DNA from 3 places in the Aureimonas sp. N4 genome. Region 1 is predicted to be linked to each of the others. Evidence: riboswitches for the same ligand, from Rfam matches in the RefSeq annotation. Region 1 holds a riboswitch; each other region holds the start of a gene.
The links. Region 1 has a riboswitch for thiamine pyrophosphate ahead of thiB (thiamine ABC transporter substrate binding subunit). Riboswitches for the same ligand answer to the same signal wherever they lie in the genome.

Region 2: linked by a shared signal. The riboswitch ahead of AUL28_RS02330 (ABC transporter permease) and the one ahead of thiB (thiamine ABC transporter substrate binding subunit) in region 1 are both predicted to bind thiamine pyrophosphate.
Region 3: linked by a shared signal. The riboswitch ahead of AUL28_RS08140 (FAD-dependent oxidoreductase) and the one ahead of thiB (thiamine ABC transporter substrate binding subunit) in region 1 are both predicted to bind thiamine pyrophosphate.

Annotation. Positions count from the first base shown of each region.
Region 1 is NZ_BBWS01000047.1:9,050-14,200, reverse strand. Features, by position in the region: gene AUL28_RS15710 (hypothetical protein) at 1-541, shown strand, start outside; tRNA gene AUL28_RS15705 (tRNA-Arg) at 610-683, opposite strand; gene AUL28_RS15700 (thiamine diphosphokinase) at 737-1,381, opposite strand; TPP riboswitch at 1,471-1,572, shown strand; gene thiB (thiamine ABC transporter substrate binding subunit) at 1,815-2,795, shown strand; gene AUL28_RS15690 (ABC transporter permease subunit) at 2,863-4,497, shown strand; gene AUL28_RS15685 (thiamine ABC transporter ATP-binding protein) at 4,494-5,151, shown strand, end outside.
Region 2 is NZ_BBWS01000006.1:193,363-198,513, forward strand. Features, by position in the region: gene thiD (bifunctional hydroxymethylpyrimidine kinase/phosphomethylpyrimidine kinase) at 1-601, opposite strand, end outside; gene AUL28_RS02325 (ABC transporter substrate-binding protein) at 598-1,539, opposite strand; gene AUL28_RS02330 (ABC transporter permease) at 1,539-2,324, opposite strand; TPP riboswitch at 2,618-2,719, opposite strand; gene AUL28_RS02335 (UDP-glucose dehydrogenase family protein) at 2,791-4,161, opposite strand; gene AUL28_RS22490 (hypothetical protein) at 4,473-4,634, shown strand; gene cysQ (3'(2'),5'-bisphosphate nucleotidase CysQ) at 4,698-5,151, opposite strand, start outside.
Region 3 is NZ_BBWS01000025.1:46,742-51,892, reverse strand. Features, by position in the region: gene AUL28_RS08160 (GntR family transcriptional regulator) at 1-187, opposite strand, end outside; gene AUL28_RS08155 (thiamine phosphate synthase) at 301-915, opposite strand; gene AUL28_RS08150 (thiazole synthase) at 912-1,682, opposite strand; gene thiS (sulfur carrier protein ThiS) at 1,687-1,884, opposite strand; gene AUL28_RS08140 (FAD-dependent oxidoreductase) at 1,881-2,957, opposite strand; TPP riboswitch at 2,999-3,110, opposite strand; gene ybaL (YbaL family putative K(+) efflux transporter) at 3,111-4,961, opposite strand.

The DNA of each region.
Region 1 (5,151 bases):
GTTCGAGCTGACCCTCCGGCAAATCGACGTGATCGGCTACTGGACGATCGTAGAAGACGGCAGCAAGGCCGGCATCGTCTACCTCGGCCGCCGTTGGTCGGGCGGCCTCCTTTGGAACGAGATCGACGCGGACGGCATCCTGCGAAAGCGGACCACCAAGACCGGCCAGGAGGCCGTCCACGACACCAACGCTTACCCACTCTTGGCCCAGGTGCTGGCCCTCATCCCGCCAGAGAAGCGGATCGGCCCCATTATCACGAAGGAAAAGACGGGACTGCCCTATCGCTATCGGGACTTCGCAAACATCTGGAGACGGGTAGCGACCGAGGCCGGCGTTCCCGAGACGACCTGGAACAGAGATAGCCGTGCCGGAGGCGTGACCGAAGGCACAGACGCGGGCGTCGATCTGGAAGCCATGCGCCACCACGCGAATCATTCTCAGATCGCAACGACGGCCCGCTACAGCCGCAAAACGCTCAGCAAGACCCGCACCGTAGCATCAGCGCGCGTAGCGGCCCGCGAGCCCTCTAAGAAGGCTTAGGAACGCCTTCGGGAACACCGTAGGAACGCCTCACTAGGCCAAGCAGGCTAAAGCACTGAATTCAAAAGTGATCCCAATAGGATTCGAACCTATGACCCCCAGATTAGGAATCTGGTGCTCTATCCTGCTGAGCTATGGGACCCTGCGTGTGTTATAGCTGAGGGGGAGCGGTTGGCCAAGGGTGGCGGGGTGGTTTCAGCGGCGGGTCGGGTCGGCCTGCAGGAGAAGGATGGTGCGTCCTCCTTCGAGGCCGATGCGGATGGGGCCGGTGGCTTCATTGGACTGGGTGAGGATCGAGGCGAAGGGCACGTCGACGCGGGTCAGCGGGAAGCGCGCGCCCTCGATCGACAGACCCTCAAGATCGGAGAATTTCAGAAGCGAGAACTGAGCGCCGGGGGCTGCCGGCACGTCCTGCCAGCCGGGGCGCAGCGGCAGGGCGCGCTCGATACCGTCGAAGAGTTCGATGGTGAGGCCGGCCTCCGCCTCGCGCAGGGCGATCACGAGATGCGAGAAGGCGTGGTCGCTGCGCCCGCCCAGCGCACCGACCAGAAGCAGATCGTGCCCTCCCCTCGCCTTGGCGGCGTCGATGGCGAGTTCCCCGTCCGTCCGGTCCTTGTCCCGCGGGAAGGTCTCGCGGGGAATGGAAAGACCACGTAGGGCGAACGGCAGCTCGGACGGAGCGGAATCGAAATCGCCGATCCAGAGTTCGGGAAAGAGGCCCAGCGCGGCGGCATGTTCGATGCCGCCATCGGCCGCGATGACGCGCCGGCCCGCAAGGGCCTCGCGAAGCTCGGAGTTCGGCGCGATCGGCCCGGCGAGAAGAATGGCAAAGCGACTCATATGGGTCTGCATAGGGCGCAAGCGGCCGGGATGCCAGTGGACGAATCGAGCCCTCCCTTGCCGCCTCTCTACGCAACCTCTAGATAAAAGGCGCTCACACGGGGTGCCCTTCCAGGGGCTGAGAGGCGACGCGCCAACCCGATGAACCTGATCCGGCTCGTACCGGCGGAGGGATGGGGAGCGCCGGGGCCACGGCCCCAGCCCGTCCCGTTCGTTCGAACTTTTGGAGAACGGGATGTCTCACCTCAGTTCAGAACCGGGGACAGAACCTTGCGGCGGAGGAGCGGCGAGGGATTTGCGTTGCGGACTAGGTGCCGAGCGGAGCCGATGCAGCGCAGGGCCAAGCATCGGCAACGATGATCGGGGGCGCAAGGACCCGGCGGATCGACCCGCAGGGTTTTGGCCCCGGCTCTTAGCCGGTCTCTGCCTCACGCTGGCTCTGTCGGCGGCCTCCAGCGCCTTCGCGCAGGATGGCGCCAAGCCCGTTCTCACCGTCTATACCTATGAAAGCTTCGTGCCGGATTGGGGGCCGGGGCCGAAGGTCAAGACCGCGTTCGAGGCCGAGTGCGGCTGCGAGTTGCGTTTTGTCGGGCTGGAGGATGGCGTCGCCATTCTCAACCGGCTGAAGCTCGAGGGCGAGACGACGCAGGCCGATGTCGCGCTGGGTCTCACGGCCGAACTCGTGCCGGAATTCAAGAAGACGGGTCTGTTCGCGCCGTCGAATGTCGATCTGTCGCCGCTCGCCATTCCCGGCGGCTTTTCGGACGATGTCTTCGTTCCCTTCGACTATTCCTATCTCGCCTTCGTCTATGACACGCAAAGCGTGAAGACGCCGCCGACGAGCCTCGACGAATTGGTGAACGGCGATCCCGACCAGAAGATCGCGATCGAGGACCCGCGCACCTCCACGCCCGGCCTCGGGTTTCTGCTCTGGATGAAAGCCGTCTATGGCGATCAGGCCGAGGAGAAATGGCGCACGCTCTCGCGCCGCATCCTGACGGTGACGCCCGGTTGGAGCGAGGCCTATGGCCTGTTCACCAAAGGCGAAGTGCCGATCGTCCTCTCCTACACGACGTCCCCGGCCTATCATCAGATCGAGGAAGGCACCGATCGCTACAAGGCGGCAAGCTTTTCCGAAGGGCATTATCTCCAGGTCGAACTCGCCGGGCGGCTGCGCACATCGAAGCATCCCGAACTTACCCAGCGCTTTCTTGCCTTCATGCTGACGCCGGCCTTCCAGAAGCTGATCCCGACCGGAAATTGGGCCCTGCCCGCCACCAAACCGGCCGAGCCTCTGCCGGCGGCTTTCGAGACGCTGGTGCAGCCCACCAAGCCGCTCGCGATCGATGCCGAGACGGTGGCCGCGCAGCGCGAGACCTGGACGAGCGAATGGCTTCGCGCGCTCGGCCGCTGAGCGGCACGAGCGCCGGCGCGCTGGTGCCCGAACTCCTTCGCGTTGCCACGCGGGGCAAGAGACCGGCATGAGCGACGCGACGCCGGGCGGCACACTTTTTCTGTCACGAGCCGAGCAAGGGCGGCGGCGCGGCGCAGCCTTGGCGGCGCTCGCGCTGGTCTTGGTGTTTCTGTTCGCACCATTTCTGGTGCTCGGCGTCTCCTCGCAGAGCACTGGAACGGCACTATCGAGCCTGACGGATTCCTATCTTCTGGGCGTCATCGGCTTCACGCTGTTTCAGGCCCTTCTCTCGACTCTTCTGTCGCTGCTCTTCGGCGTTCCACTGGCGCTGGCGCTGCATCGAAGCCGCCTGCCGGGGCGCGTCCTTGTCCTGCGCCTGTTTCTTCTGCCGCAGGCGCTGCCGACGCTGGTCGGGGCGCTCGGCCTCGTCACCGTGTTCGGTCGCAACGGCGCGCTGGCTGACGCCTTCGTGTTTCTAGGCCTGCCCCGCCCGTCCATCTATGGGTTGACCGGCATTCTCGTCGCGCATGTCTTCTTCAATATGCCGCTGGTGGCGCGGGTGGCCTTGGGCGGGCTTCAGAGCGTGCCGGCGGAAAGCTGGAAGCTGGCCGGTCAGTTGGCGCTCTCGCCGCTCGCCGTGTTTCGGCTGCTGGAAGCGCCGGCGCTGCGCGCAATCCTGCCCGGCGCGGCAGCGCTGGTCTTCATGCTGTGCTTCACGAGCTTCACGCTGGTCCTGGTGCTCGGCGGTGGACCGGCCGCGACGACGCTTCAGGTCGCGATCTATCAGTCGCTGCGCTATGACTTCGCGCCCGATCGCGCGCTGGCCTTGACGCTCGCGCAGATCACGCTCGTCAGCCTGTTCCTGCTGCCGACCCTTCTCGCCCGCTCTCCCGCGGCCTCCAGCGCCTTCAGCCTCGGTGCGACGCAGCGCCGGTTCGATCCGCGTTCGCCTTGGCGCGCCGGTTTCGATGCGCTGGTGCTGGCAATCGGCCTTCTGTTTCTGCTCTCGCCTTTCGCGGCCATTCTCCAGAGCGGCTTGCGCGCCGATCTTGGCAAGCTCGTTTCCGATCCGATGGTGCAACGCGCCGCGCTGACCAGCCTCGGCATTGCGGTGGCGGCGACCGCGCTCGGCCTTGCGCTGTCCCTTGCATTGGTTCTCTCTTCCGGTTTGTCCGGCCTGCCACGTCTCGTTATCAGGCTGGTGCCGGCGCTCGGCCTCGTCGTGCCGCCCATCCTCGTCGGCGCGGGCTGGTTTCTGGCATTACGCCTGACCGGCGATGTCGCGCGCCTTGCGCCCGCCGTCGCGGTGCTGGCCAACGCCATGGCGATCCTGCCCTTTGCCACGCGCATTCTCGCGCCCGAGGCGGAGGCCGCCGCGCGGCGCGGCGGGCGGCTCGCCGCCAGCCTCGGCCTATCCGGCTGGGCGCGGCTGCGCCATGTGGAATTGGCCGCGCTCGGCCGCCCGCTCGCGCTCTCGGCGTCCCTCGGATTGGCTCTGGCGCTGGGCGATCTTGGCGCGGTCGCGCTGTTCGGCAACCAGGATTTCGTGACATTGCCGACGCTGCTTCTCCAGCGCATGGGCTCCTATCGCTCGACGGATGCGGAAGGCCTCGCGCTCCTTCTCGGCGCGCTGTGTCTCCTTCTCATTCTCGCGGCCGAGCTTCTCGCCGCGCGGGGCTTGCGCGAAAGGGCGCCGGAATGAACGCGATCGAACTCTCCGGTCTGACCCATCGCTATGAAGGCGCCGAGATGCGCTTCGATCTCCATGTGCCCGAGGGCGAATGGCTGGCGCTGATCGGCCCGTCCGGCGCGGGCAAATCGACGCTGCTCGATCTCGTCGCCGGGTTTCTCTTGCCCGAAGGGGGCACGCTGCGGCTTCTGGGTAAGGACTATACCAAAGCCGAGCCCGCCGCGCGGCCGATCGGCATGATGTTTCAGGACAACAATCTCTTCGCCCATCTGACGGCGGAGGAGAATATCGCCATCGGGCTGGAGCCGCGCGCCCGCTTCAGCCACGCAGCCCGCCTGCAAGCCCGCGAAGCCCTCGCTGCGATCGGGCTAGAAGACCTCGCGAACCGTCGCCCGGCGGAGATGTCGGGCGGCGAGCGGCAGCGCGTCGCGCTCGCGCGCCTGTTCCTGCGCGAGCGCCCGATCCTGCTTCTGGACGAGCCCTTCGCCGCGCTTGGCCCAGCCCTGCGCCAAGACATGCTGGCGCTGGTTGCAGCCCTGCGTGAGCGCGCGGCCGCGCCACCGACCATCGTCATGGTGACGCATCACCCGGAGGACGCGCGCGGTTTTGCCGATCGCATCGCCTTTCTGGACGCGGGGCGCATTCATCTCACCGGAACGGTCGAAC
Region 2 (5,151 bases), on a different contig from region 1:
CGCGGGGAAAGGCGAGGCGCAGCTCGCCGGCATCCGACAGGAGCCAGTCCACGCTTTCGGCGTCCTGACGGTGTCCGCCCTTCATCAGGACGGCGCGCGGCCCGAGGGCGCGGAGGCGCTGGCCCTGTTCGCGCATCTCCGCTTCCGTCTCGGCCACGCGCTCGCCCAGAAGCAGCGCGGCTTCCGGCAGGTTCGGCGTCAGAACCTCGGCCAGCGGCAGAAGCTCCTCTTTCAAGGCACCCAGCGCATCCTCGTCGATCAGCCGGTCGCCCGAGGTCGCGATCATCACGGGGTCCACAACCGCGCGCCTTCCATGGGCGCGCAGGCGCCCGGCAATGGCGCGGATCACCGCCTCGCTCGACACCATGCCGATCTTGATAGCCCCGACATGGAAATCCCCGAGCACGGCGTCGATCTGCGCCGCGACGATGGCGGGTTTCAGCGTTTCGACCGCCGTCACGCCGCGCGTGTTCTGCGCGGTGACGGCGGTGAGAACGCTGGTGCCGAAGGTGCCGAGCGCCGAGAAGGTCTTGAGATCGGCCTGAATGCCGGCACCGCCGCCTGAATCCGAGCCCGCAATGGTGAGCGCGACCGGGATCATCGCTTCAGCTCCACCGCATAATCCGAGACAGGGGGAACGGCGGTGATGACGCCCTTGTCCTTCAGGAACGCGGCGAAACGCTCCATGCGCGCCGTGTCCAGCGCGCCGGGGCGCTTGGCGAAGCGCGGCAGCGTGTCGGCGAAGGCGGTGCGGTTCAATTCGTCGTTCAGATCGGGATAGGCCTTCAGGAAGAGCTGAAGCGCCTCGTCCGGATGGTTGGTGAGGTAGAGCGTCGCCTCCTCCACAGCGTCGAGGAAGCGCGGCAGGCGGGCATCGTTCAGGAGATCGCGGCGCGTGACATAGACCAGCTCGTCATAGGCCGGGACGCCGTTTTCCTCGGGGTAGAAGAAGCGGCCCTCATGCTTCTCGAGGCGCATCTGCGTCGCCTCGAAATTGCGATAGGAGCCAATCGTGGCGTCCACATTGCCGGAGGCGAGCGAGGCGGTCAGCGCGAAATTGACATTGATGAGCGTGACGTCGGCAAGCGTCAGCCCGGCCGAGCCCAGCATGGCGGAGAGAAGCGCTTCCTCGACGCCCGCCACGGAATAGCCGATGCGCTTGCCCTTGAGATCGGCCAGGCTCTTCACCGGACCGTTGGCGAGAACCGCGACCGTGTTGAGCGGCGTTTCGACCAGTGTGCCGAAGCGCACCAGCGGCAGGCCGCCGGCCTGATCCAGCATGAGATTGGGCTGGTAGTGCAGGGCGACATCCGCCTGCCCGGCGGCCACGAGGCGCGGCGGCGCGGAGGGGTCGGCCGGGGGCACCAGATCGACATCGAGCCCGTGCTTTTCGAAAATGCCCTTTTCCTTGGCGATCACCAGTGGCGCGTGGTCGGGGTTGACGAACCATTCCAGAAGCACGGTCAGCTTGTCGGCGGCGAGCGCGGGGCTTGCCAGAAGCGAGGCCGCAAGGGCGGCGGCCGCGAAGAGGGAACGCATCAGGACGATTTCCTTCGAAGGAGGGAGGGAAAGGGTGAGGGGCCGCTTTCGGCCGCCCAGGGGGCGAGACGCGGCGCGAACTCGTCCACCAGCGCGCGCAGCGCCAGCGTCATGGCGGCCAGAAGCGCGAGGGCGGCGAACATGAGATCGGTCTGCATCCGGGCATTGGCCTGGATCATCACGAAGCCGAGCCCGCCCGACGCGCCGACCCATTCGCCGATCACCGCGCCGAGCGGGGCGAGCGGGGCGGCGACGCGAAGGCCCGTGACGAGGGCCGGCAGGGCGAGGGGAATGCGAACGAAGCGCAGCGTCTGCCAATGGGTGGCGGTGGTCAGGGCTGCGGCGTCCAGAAGCTCGGGCTCGGTGCGACGCAGCCCGTCGGCAAAGGCGGAGGCGACGGGAAAGAAGATAACAAGCGCCGCCATCACGACCTTGGACACGAGCCCGAAGCCGAACCAGAGCACCAGAAGCGGCGCGAGAGCGAAGACGGGCATGGCCTGAAGCACGAGGAGCAGCGGCCAAGCGACACGGCCGAGACGCGGCCAGAGCACGGTGCCGAGCCCCGCCAGCGCGCCGGCACAAGCGCCGAAAACGAGCCCGAGGATCGTCTCCACTAGCGTCAGCCAGCCCTGCGCCAGAAGAAAGCCGGAGCGCGCCCAAAGCGTTGTGGCGACGCGCGCGGGCGAGGGCAGCATATAGGGCGGCGGCGCGGCCAGCGCGACGAAGCCCGCCCAGATCAGAAGAACCGCCAGAAGTCCGAACAGCGTGGCGCGAAGCGCGCGCATGGCCTCAGGCCTCGCGAGGCGGGTGGCAAGACAAGGAACTGTGGGAGGCCCAGAGCAGGAAGGCGCGGAGACGAAGCGCCGACTGTACCGCGCCATGGCCTCGCGGACTGTCTGGGTCCCTGCGCCGAGGGACCCGCGCCCTCGGCTTCGCGCAAGCGCTAGAACCTGCATCGGCACTCGGCCGCGAGGGCGGTTCAGTGGCGTTCAGTCGAATGAAACCCATGCGATCTCCTCAGGCCCGAACGGGCCGCAAGAGATCCGGAGCGAAGCGAAGAAGGTGCCAAGACGACTGAAGCGTCGCCCATTCCCGTTCCTACGCCGGTATGACCCGGATCAGGTTCAAGGGTTCGGCTTTCGCCATCTCAGCGCCATCAGGCGCACCCCTCGGAATGGCATGAGTGATGCCGGCCTCTCCCGGCTTTGTCAACCGGCCCGCCATGACGGGCCGGATGTGGGGCAGGGATGGTCAGGCCGGCAGAAGCTCGGGCGCGGGCACGCTCGCGCGGCCGATCGAGATATAGCCCAGCCCGGCGGCCGCAGCCTCGGCCGGCGAGAAGACATTGCGGAAATCGACGATCATGGGCACGGCGAGCACGCGCTTGTAATCGGCGAGCGGGCGCTCGGAGAATTCCCGCCACTCGGTCGCGATCACGCAGAGATCGGCACGCTCCAGCGCGGCGTCCATGCTCGGCGCATAGTGGACGGCCTCGCCCAGAAGCTCGCGGGCATGGCCCATCCCCTGCGGGTCGTAGGCGCGCACGATCGCCCCCTCGGCGGCGAGCTGTTCGGCCACCAGAACGGCCACGCTGTCGCGCACGTCGTCGGTCTCGGGTTTGAAGGTGAGGCCAAGCAGCGCTACGGTCTTGCCGCGCACATCGCCGCCCGCCGCCGCCACGACCTTGGCCACCATGCGGTGCGGCCGGGCGCGGTTAACCGCGATGACCGCTTCGACGATCGTCGCCGGGCTCAGCGCCTTTTCGCCGATATGCACCATCGCGAGCGTGTCCTTCGGGAAGCAGGAGCCCCCATAGCCCGGCCCCGGCTGAAGGAAGGCGCGCCCGATGCGCTTGTCGGACCCCATGCCGCGCGAAATGTCGGCGATGTTGCCGCCGACCTTCTCGCAGATGTCGGCCATTTCGTTGATGAAGGAGACCTTGGTGGCAAGGAACGTGTTGGCGGCATATTTGATAAGTTCGGCCGAAACGATGTCGGTCGAGATCAGCTCGAAGCCCTGGGCGGTGAAGGGCTTGTAAAGCGCCTCCATCACGTCTCTCGCGCGCGCCGACTCCGTGCCGACGACGATGCGGTCCGGCTTCATGAAGTCTGAAATGGCGTTGCCTTCGCGCAGGAACTCGGGGTTCGAGGCGATGTCGAAATCGAGCGAGGGGTTCTCGCGCTCGATGATGCGCCGGATCTCGCGCCCCGTGCCGGCCGGCACGGTGGACTTGGTGACGATGACGGCGGGATGGGTCAGGGCGCGGGCGATGTCACGGCTGGCGGCGAAGACATATTGAAGGTCGGCATTGCCGTCGAGCTTGCGAGTGGGGGTGCCCACCGCGATCATGACGATCTGCGCGTCCGCCACGGCTTCCGCCAGATCGGTGGTGAAGCGCAGGCGACCCGCCTCGACATTGCGCCGAACCACCTCATCCAGCCCCGGCTCGTAGATCGGGATGGCACCGGCGCGCAGCATGTCGATCTTCGCCTGCAGCTGATCGACGCAGACGACGTGATGCCCGGCTTCGGCGAGACAAGCGCCGGACACGAGGCCGACATAGCCGGTTCCGATCACAGCGAGGTTCGAAGCGGTGCTTTCGAGCGGCGGCACGTTGCCCATCGTCTTGGGTCCATTCTTGGCGCTGTCGTCGTCAGGGTCCCTGCCGCGTTGCGGTGCAGCATGGGTAGGGCTTTGTACGTTGGGTGATGCAAGGCGGCAACCGACTCGCGGCAAAAGTTTATCCTTTATTGTCTACATTCTCTCATTTGCGGATTTTTGACGTCGCTTCCGTCAATTGGGCGCAATTTGAGCGATTGCCGCAAGCTTCCTTTCAAGCACTGCTTTTAATGTCTTGCAGACAAGACGCCGGATCGGCCCTTCGCGCGAGATGCGAGGGGCGGGTCGATGGCGGATAGCAGCGAGATATCGAAATGATCCCTTTCCAGGCTGAACTGGTGACCGGCACGATCGATCTGTCGCAACGCGATGTCTCGGATGCGCGCGAACGCCTGGCGCCGGCGCGCGGCATTCTCCTCGGTCTTGCCATCTCGTCCAGCTTCTGGGCGGGCCTTGCGGTCTGGGCGTTGGCCTGACGCTCGCCGTAATTTTGGTCGATCGAACCCTCGACCCGGCGTGCCCGCCGCAGCTGGGATGCGCTAGCGCAAAAGCGTCAGAAGCGCGGGGTCTCCCACCGCGATGAAATCGCCATTGGCAAAATGCTGGTCGCGCTTGCCGTAGCGCAGGGGCTCTCCCTCCGGTGTCGTGACGAGGCCGCCTGCTCCTTGCAGGATCGCGTGTCCGGCCGCGATGTCCCATTCCATCGTCCGACCGAAGCGCGGATAGAGGTCGGCCTCCCCGGCGGCGAGCAGGCAGAATTTCAGGGAGGAGCCCCGACAGGCGACATGCCGGATGGCATGACGCGTCAGCCAGCGCGCGGTTTCGGGCGTTGCATGAGAGCGGCTGGCGACGGTGACGGGCTCGGCCGGTGCGGCTCGGACCCGCATGGCGCGGCGCTCTACGATGGCGCCATCCAAGACCTCGCCCTGCCAGCACGACGCGCCATCGGCTGCAAAAACGCGGCCGAGGCAAGGGGCATAGATGACGCCAAGG
Region 3 (5,151 bases), on a different contig from region 1:
TGTTTTCGGTCAGGATGTCGAAGGCTTTGCGCACCGTCCCCAAGCTGATGCCGAGCGATCGCGCGATCTCCGCTTCGTTCTCGATGAGTTGGCCGGGCGCCCAGGTGCGGGACACGATACGCGAGACGAACTCGTCCGCCACCTGCTGATAGAGCGGCCGGGTGTTGAACGATTTCGCGACCGACATCTACGTCCCCTGATAGATAACCTATGCAGGAAACATGCTTTAGGTTGCATGAAAGATCAACTAAAAAGTGCAAACCGCTGGCTAATTAGTTGCATTCAGGTTGCATCGACATGTCATCTGCGCGTGATGGCCAACCATTCCCGGACACGCGCCTCCGGTTCGGCGTGCAGGGTGATGTCTGTCACCACGGCCGCGCTATCCGCCCCATTCTGGAACACCGCATCGGCGCGCTCAGGCCGGAGCCCACCGATAGCCACCAAGGGAAGATCGCCGACGCGCTTGCGCCAGATCAGCAGACGTTCCGGCGTCTGCGGCGCCCAGGGCATCTGTTTGAGAATGGTCGGCCAGACCGGACCCAGCGCCACATAGTCCGGCCGGGCCGACAGGGCGGTTTCGAGTTCGGCCTCGTCATGCGTCGACAGACCGAGCTTGAGTCCTGCCGCACGGATCGCTGTCAGATCGGCCTCCGCCAAATCCTCTTGGCCCAAATGCACGAAATCCGCGCCCTCCTCGGCCGCCAGCCTCCAGTGATCGTTCACGACGAGCTGGCATCCATGGGCCTTGCAGACCGCCAGCGAGCCGCGAATCTCCCCGCGCAGGCGGGCATCCGGCATATCCTTGGCGCGAAGTTGCACGAGCTTGACCCCGAGCGGCACGATCCGCTCGATCCAGGCGGCATCCGGCATCACGGGATAGAAAGCATCGAGCACGAGGCGAGAGGCGCTCATAGAACCGCCTTTCCGAAAACGGGTGTCGAGGGCGCCGCCATGTCACGCGGCTCCATCGCGCCCGCTTCGAAGCTGAGCCGCCCGGCTTCCACCGCCAGACGAAAGGCGCGTGCCATCGCGACCGGATCGCCCGATGTGGCAACGGCGGTGTTGAGAAGAACCCCATCATAGCCGAGTTCCAGAGCCTCGGCCGCGTGGCTCGGCCGGCCGAGCCCTGCATCGACGATCAGCGTCACGTCGGGGAACTGCGCGCGCAGCGAGCGCAGCCCATAGCGATTGTTGAGCCCGAGACCCGAGCCGATCGGCGAGGCCCAAGGCATCAGCACCTCGCAGCCCGCCTCGACCAGCCGTTCGGCTACAACCAGATCTTCGGTCGTGTAGGGCAGGACGCGGAAGCCTTCGCCCGACAGGATGCGCGCGGCTTCCACCAGACCGAAGACATCGGGCTGCAGCGTGTCGGCATGGCCGATCACCTCCAGCTTGACGAGGTCGGTGCCCAGAAGCTCGCGGCCCATCCGCGCCGTTGTCACCGCTTCCTTGACCGTGTGGCAGCCGGCCGTGTTCGGCAGAAAGGCGACGCCGAGCGCGCGCAGCTCGTCCCAGAAGCCGGGCCCGCGCGGCGCGCTGAGATTCTGCTCGCGGCGAAGCGACACGGTGACCAGCGCCGGCTCGGCCGCGCGGATGGCCGCCTGCATGATCGCCGGCGAGGGATAAAGCGCCGTGCCCAGCATCATGCGGGAGGAGAAGGTCCGATCGTAGATGCGCATCGCGTCACCCTCCCTGCATCGGGCTGAGAAGTTCGATCCTGTCGCCCGCCGTGAGCGGAGTGTCCGCCCGCTCGCCGCGCGGCACGAATTCGCCGTTGAGCGCGGTCGCCACCGCTTCGGGCTCTACACCGAGTTCCCGAAGCAGCGCATCGAGCGAGCCCGCCTCGACCTCGCACGGGTTACCGTTCAAATGCAGGATCATGCGGCCTCCATGAGGGATAGTGCGGCGCGGGCCGCCTGCCCGGAAAGCTCGGGCGCCAGGAGAAACCCATGGCGATAGAGCCCGGTGAAGCAGACATGGCGTCCGCTCTGCGTCACGCGCGGCAGATTGTCGGAAAAAGCCGGGCGGCAGGCAGCGCCCGTTTCCAGGATTTCGGCTTCGGCAAACCCCGGATGCAAGGAGAAGGCCGCTGTCAGAAGCTCCACCGCCGAGCGTAGGGTGATCGGCCCGCCGCGCTCGCTTTCGATCATGGTCGCGCCGATCATGAAAACACCGTCCTCGCGCGGCACGATATAGATCGGCCAGCGCGGATGCAGAAGGCGAACCGGCCGGGCCAGACTGACGTCGCGGCTGCGCACCAGCACCATCTCCCCGCGCACGCCGCGAAGACCCGGCGCATGGGCCTTGAGACCTCGGCAGTCGACGACGGTGTCGCTCGACAACGCGGCAGGTTCGGCCTGCGAGCCCCAGAGAAACGTACCGCCGAGATCCTGAATGCGCCGAACGAGGGAGGCCATGGCTTGGCGCGGATCGAGATGCGCTTCGTCTTCGAAGAACAAGCCCTGGCGAAACCGCCCGGCGAGATCGGGCTCGAACGCGGCAATGCCGTCCGCATCCAGGAGGCGATGAGCCTTGGTGCGGGCGGCGAACTGGCGGAGATCGGCCGCATCGCGCGGTGCGGCCAGAACAAGCGTTCCCCGCCGCTCGACCGGCACCCGGTCCGCCCAGAAGTCAATGCCGCGCAGACCCGGCTCGATGATGGCGGGGTCCGCCGTCGCCGCCTCGCAATAGGGCGCGAGCATTCCCCCCGCGAGCCACGAGGCCGCGCGCTGGCCGAGTTCCGTTGCGGCCTCGTGCACGACGACGGACCGCCCCTCCTCGGCCAGCCGAACGGCCGTCGTCAGCCCGGCGACACCGGCACCCAGGACATGGATCACCATGCGCGCGAACGAGCGTCCGAAACGAAAGAGCGTTGCGTCGAGGTCATCATCGTCTCCGCCAAAGCGCGAGCCGCTCGCAGGACGGGAGCGGAACGCTCGCTCCAACAGGTTCACGCGCGGCGTCGGCCTCTTGGCCGAGCGGTGCATCCCTGTCGGAGGCGCAAACGCTCCATCCCTACGCCAGTGCGAACTGGATCAGGTTCGTGGGGTCGCCGGATCGTGCTCCGGCCTCTCAGTTCCGCTGCTGGAACTCCCCCTGGATGCTTCTCAGGGTAAGCGTTCGGCTGGCTCTGTCAACTCATCGCCATCGGACGGTTCCGAAAGCTGCCCGTGGTCATCGGCAAAGATCGGCCCTTTTGCGCCCGGCGCATCCGGCCCGATGGAGAGGACATGATCGGCGATCGCCTGCGCCGTCACCTCGTCGCCATTGACCACCGTATCGGCGCCCGCATCGATCAGGCGTTCGCGCTGTTCGCCGGAATGAACGCGGGCGGTGATGCGAATATCGGGGTTGGCGGCGCGCGCCGCCGCGATCATCGCGACAGCCTCGAAACTGTTGGGAAAGGCGAGCACCAGGTCCCGCGCGCCGGCAATATGCGCGGCGTCCAGCACTTCGGGCTTCACGGCGTTGCCGACCACCGTTTCGAACCCGGCCGCGCGCACCCGCGCCACACGCTTGTCGGCGTCCTCAATTACAAGAAAGGCGCGGCCGGCATCGGCCAGCCGCCGTGCGATCTTGGAGCCGACGCGGCCATAGCCGACGAGCACAAGATGATCGCTCAGCTCCGTGCGGCGCAGCGCGCCGTCCTCGATGGCCACGCTGCCACTTGGGATATGCGTCTGCTTCTCGCTCGTCTCACCAAAGGTCGTATCCTTCCCTTCTTCACCGCCGCCTTCCTGAGCCGAGCGGCCCTCCGCCTCTCGCCAGCGATCGACCCAGGCGAAAAGAAAGGGATTGAGGACGATCGACAGGATCGCGCCGCCGAGAATCAGGTTCTTCGCCTCGGGCGGCAGAATTTTCAGGTTCAGGCCCAGCGTGGCGAGGATGAAGGAGAACTCGCCGATCTGCGCCAGCGAGACGGAAATGGTGAGCGCCGTCGAGGTCGGATGACCGAACAGGCGCACCAGCGCGAAGGCGACGAGCGACTTGCCGACGACGATGATTAGCAGCGTCGCCAGCACCGGCAGCGGATCGGAGATCAGCGAGGCCGGGTCGAACAACATGCCGACCGAGACGAAGAACAGAACCGCGAAAGCATCCCGAAGAGGGAGCGAATCTTCGGCCGCGCGATGGCTGAGCTCCGATTCGCTCATGATCATGCCGGCGAAGAAGGCGCCGAGCGCCAACGAAACGCCGAAGAGCGAGGCCGCGCCGAAGGCGACGCCGAGCGCGATGGCGAGCACAGCCAGGCGAAACAGCTCGCGCGAGCCGGAGGCAGCGGTGAGTTGCAGGAGCCAAGGGATGACCCGCCGGCCGACCACCAGCATCAAGACCACGAAGATGCAGAGCTTGAAGACCGTCACGAGAATGATGCCGGGAACGCCGAAGCCCAGATCGGAACTCGCGCCATGCACGGCGGACGGGTCACCCCCCAGCGGCCCCGCGAAGGCCGGCAGCAGCACCAGCGCCAGAACCATTGCGAGGTCTTCCACGATCAGCCAGCCGACCGCGATGCGCCCGCGCGCGGTCTCGATCAACCGTCGCTCCTGCATGGCCCGCAAGAGCACGACCGTGGAGGCGACCGAAAGGGCGAGGCCGAAGACGAGACCCGCCCCCGGCCCCCAGCCCAGAAGCCAGGACAGCGCCATGCCGAAGAGCGTTGCCGCCGCGATCTGCGCGATGGCGCCCGGCAGCGCGATGGCCCGCACGGACAGGAGATCGCCCAGCGAGAAATGCAGACCGACACCGAACATCAGAAGAATGACGCCCAGCTCAGACAACTCGCCCGCCAGGCCTTGATCCGCCACGAAGCCGGGCGTGAACGGCCCGGCCGCGACGCCGGCCAGGAGATAACCCACGATCGGGGACGCACCGAGCCGATGCGCCAGCGTGCCCAGGAGAAAGGCAAGGCCCAGACCCGCGACGATGGTTTCGATCAGCGGCATGTCGTGCAGCATGGTCGACGGCTCCCGGCGTTTGAAACGAGTCCAGTGTCGAGGCGACCCTCCGGTGTTAGGCGATGGGGCCGGCCGATGCAGCAGAAAAGACGCTTCGAATGCAGGGTTTTTCGGGTGCCACCGCTCACCCTGTCGACGCCTTGCCCGGCGCCCGATGTCGCAGACAAGACACATGTCGGATTCGTACAAA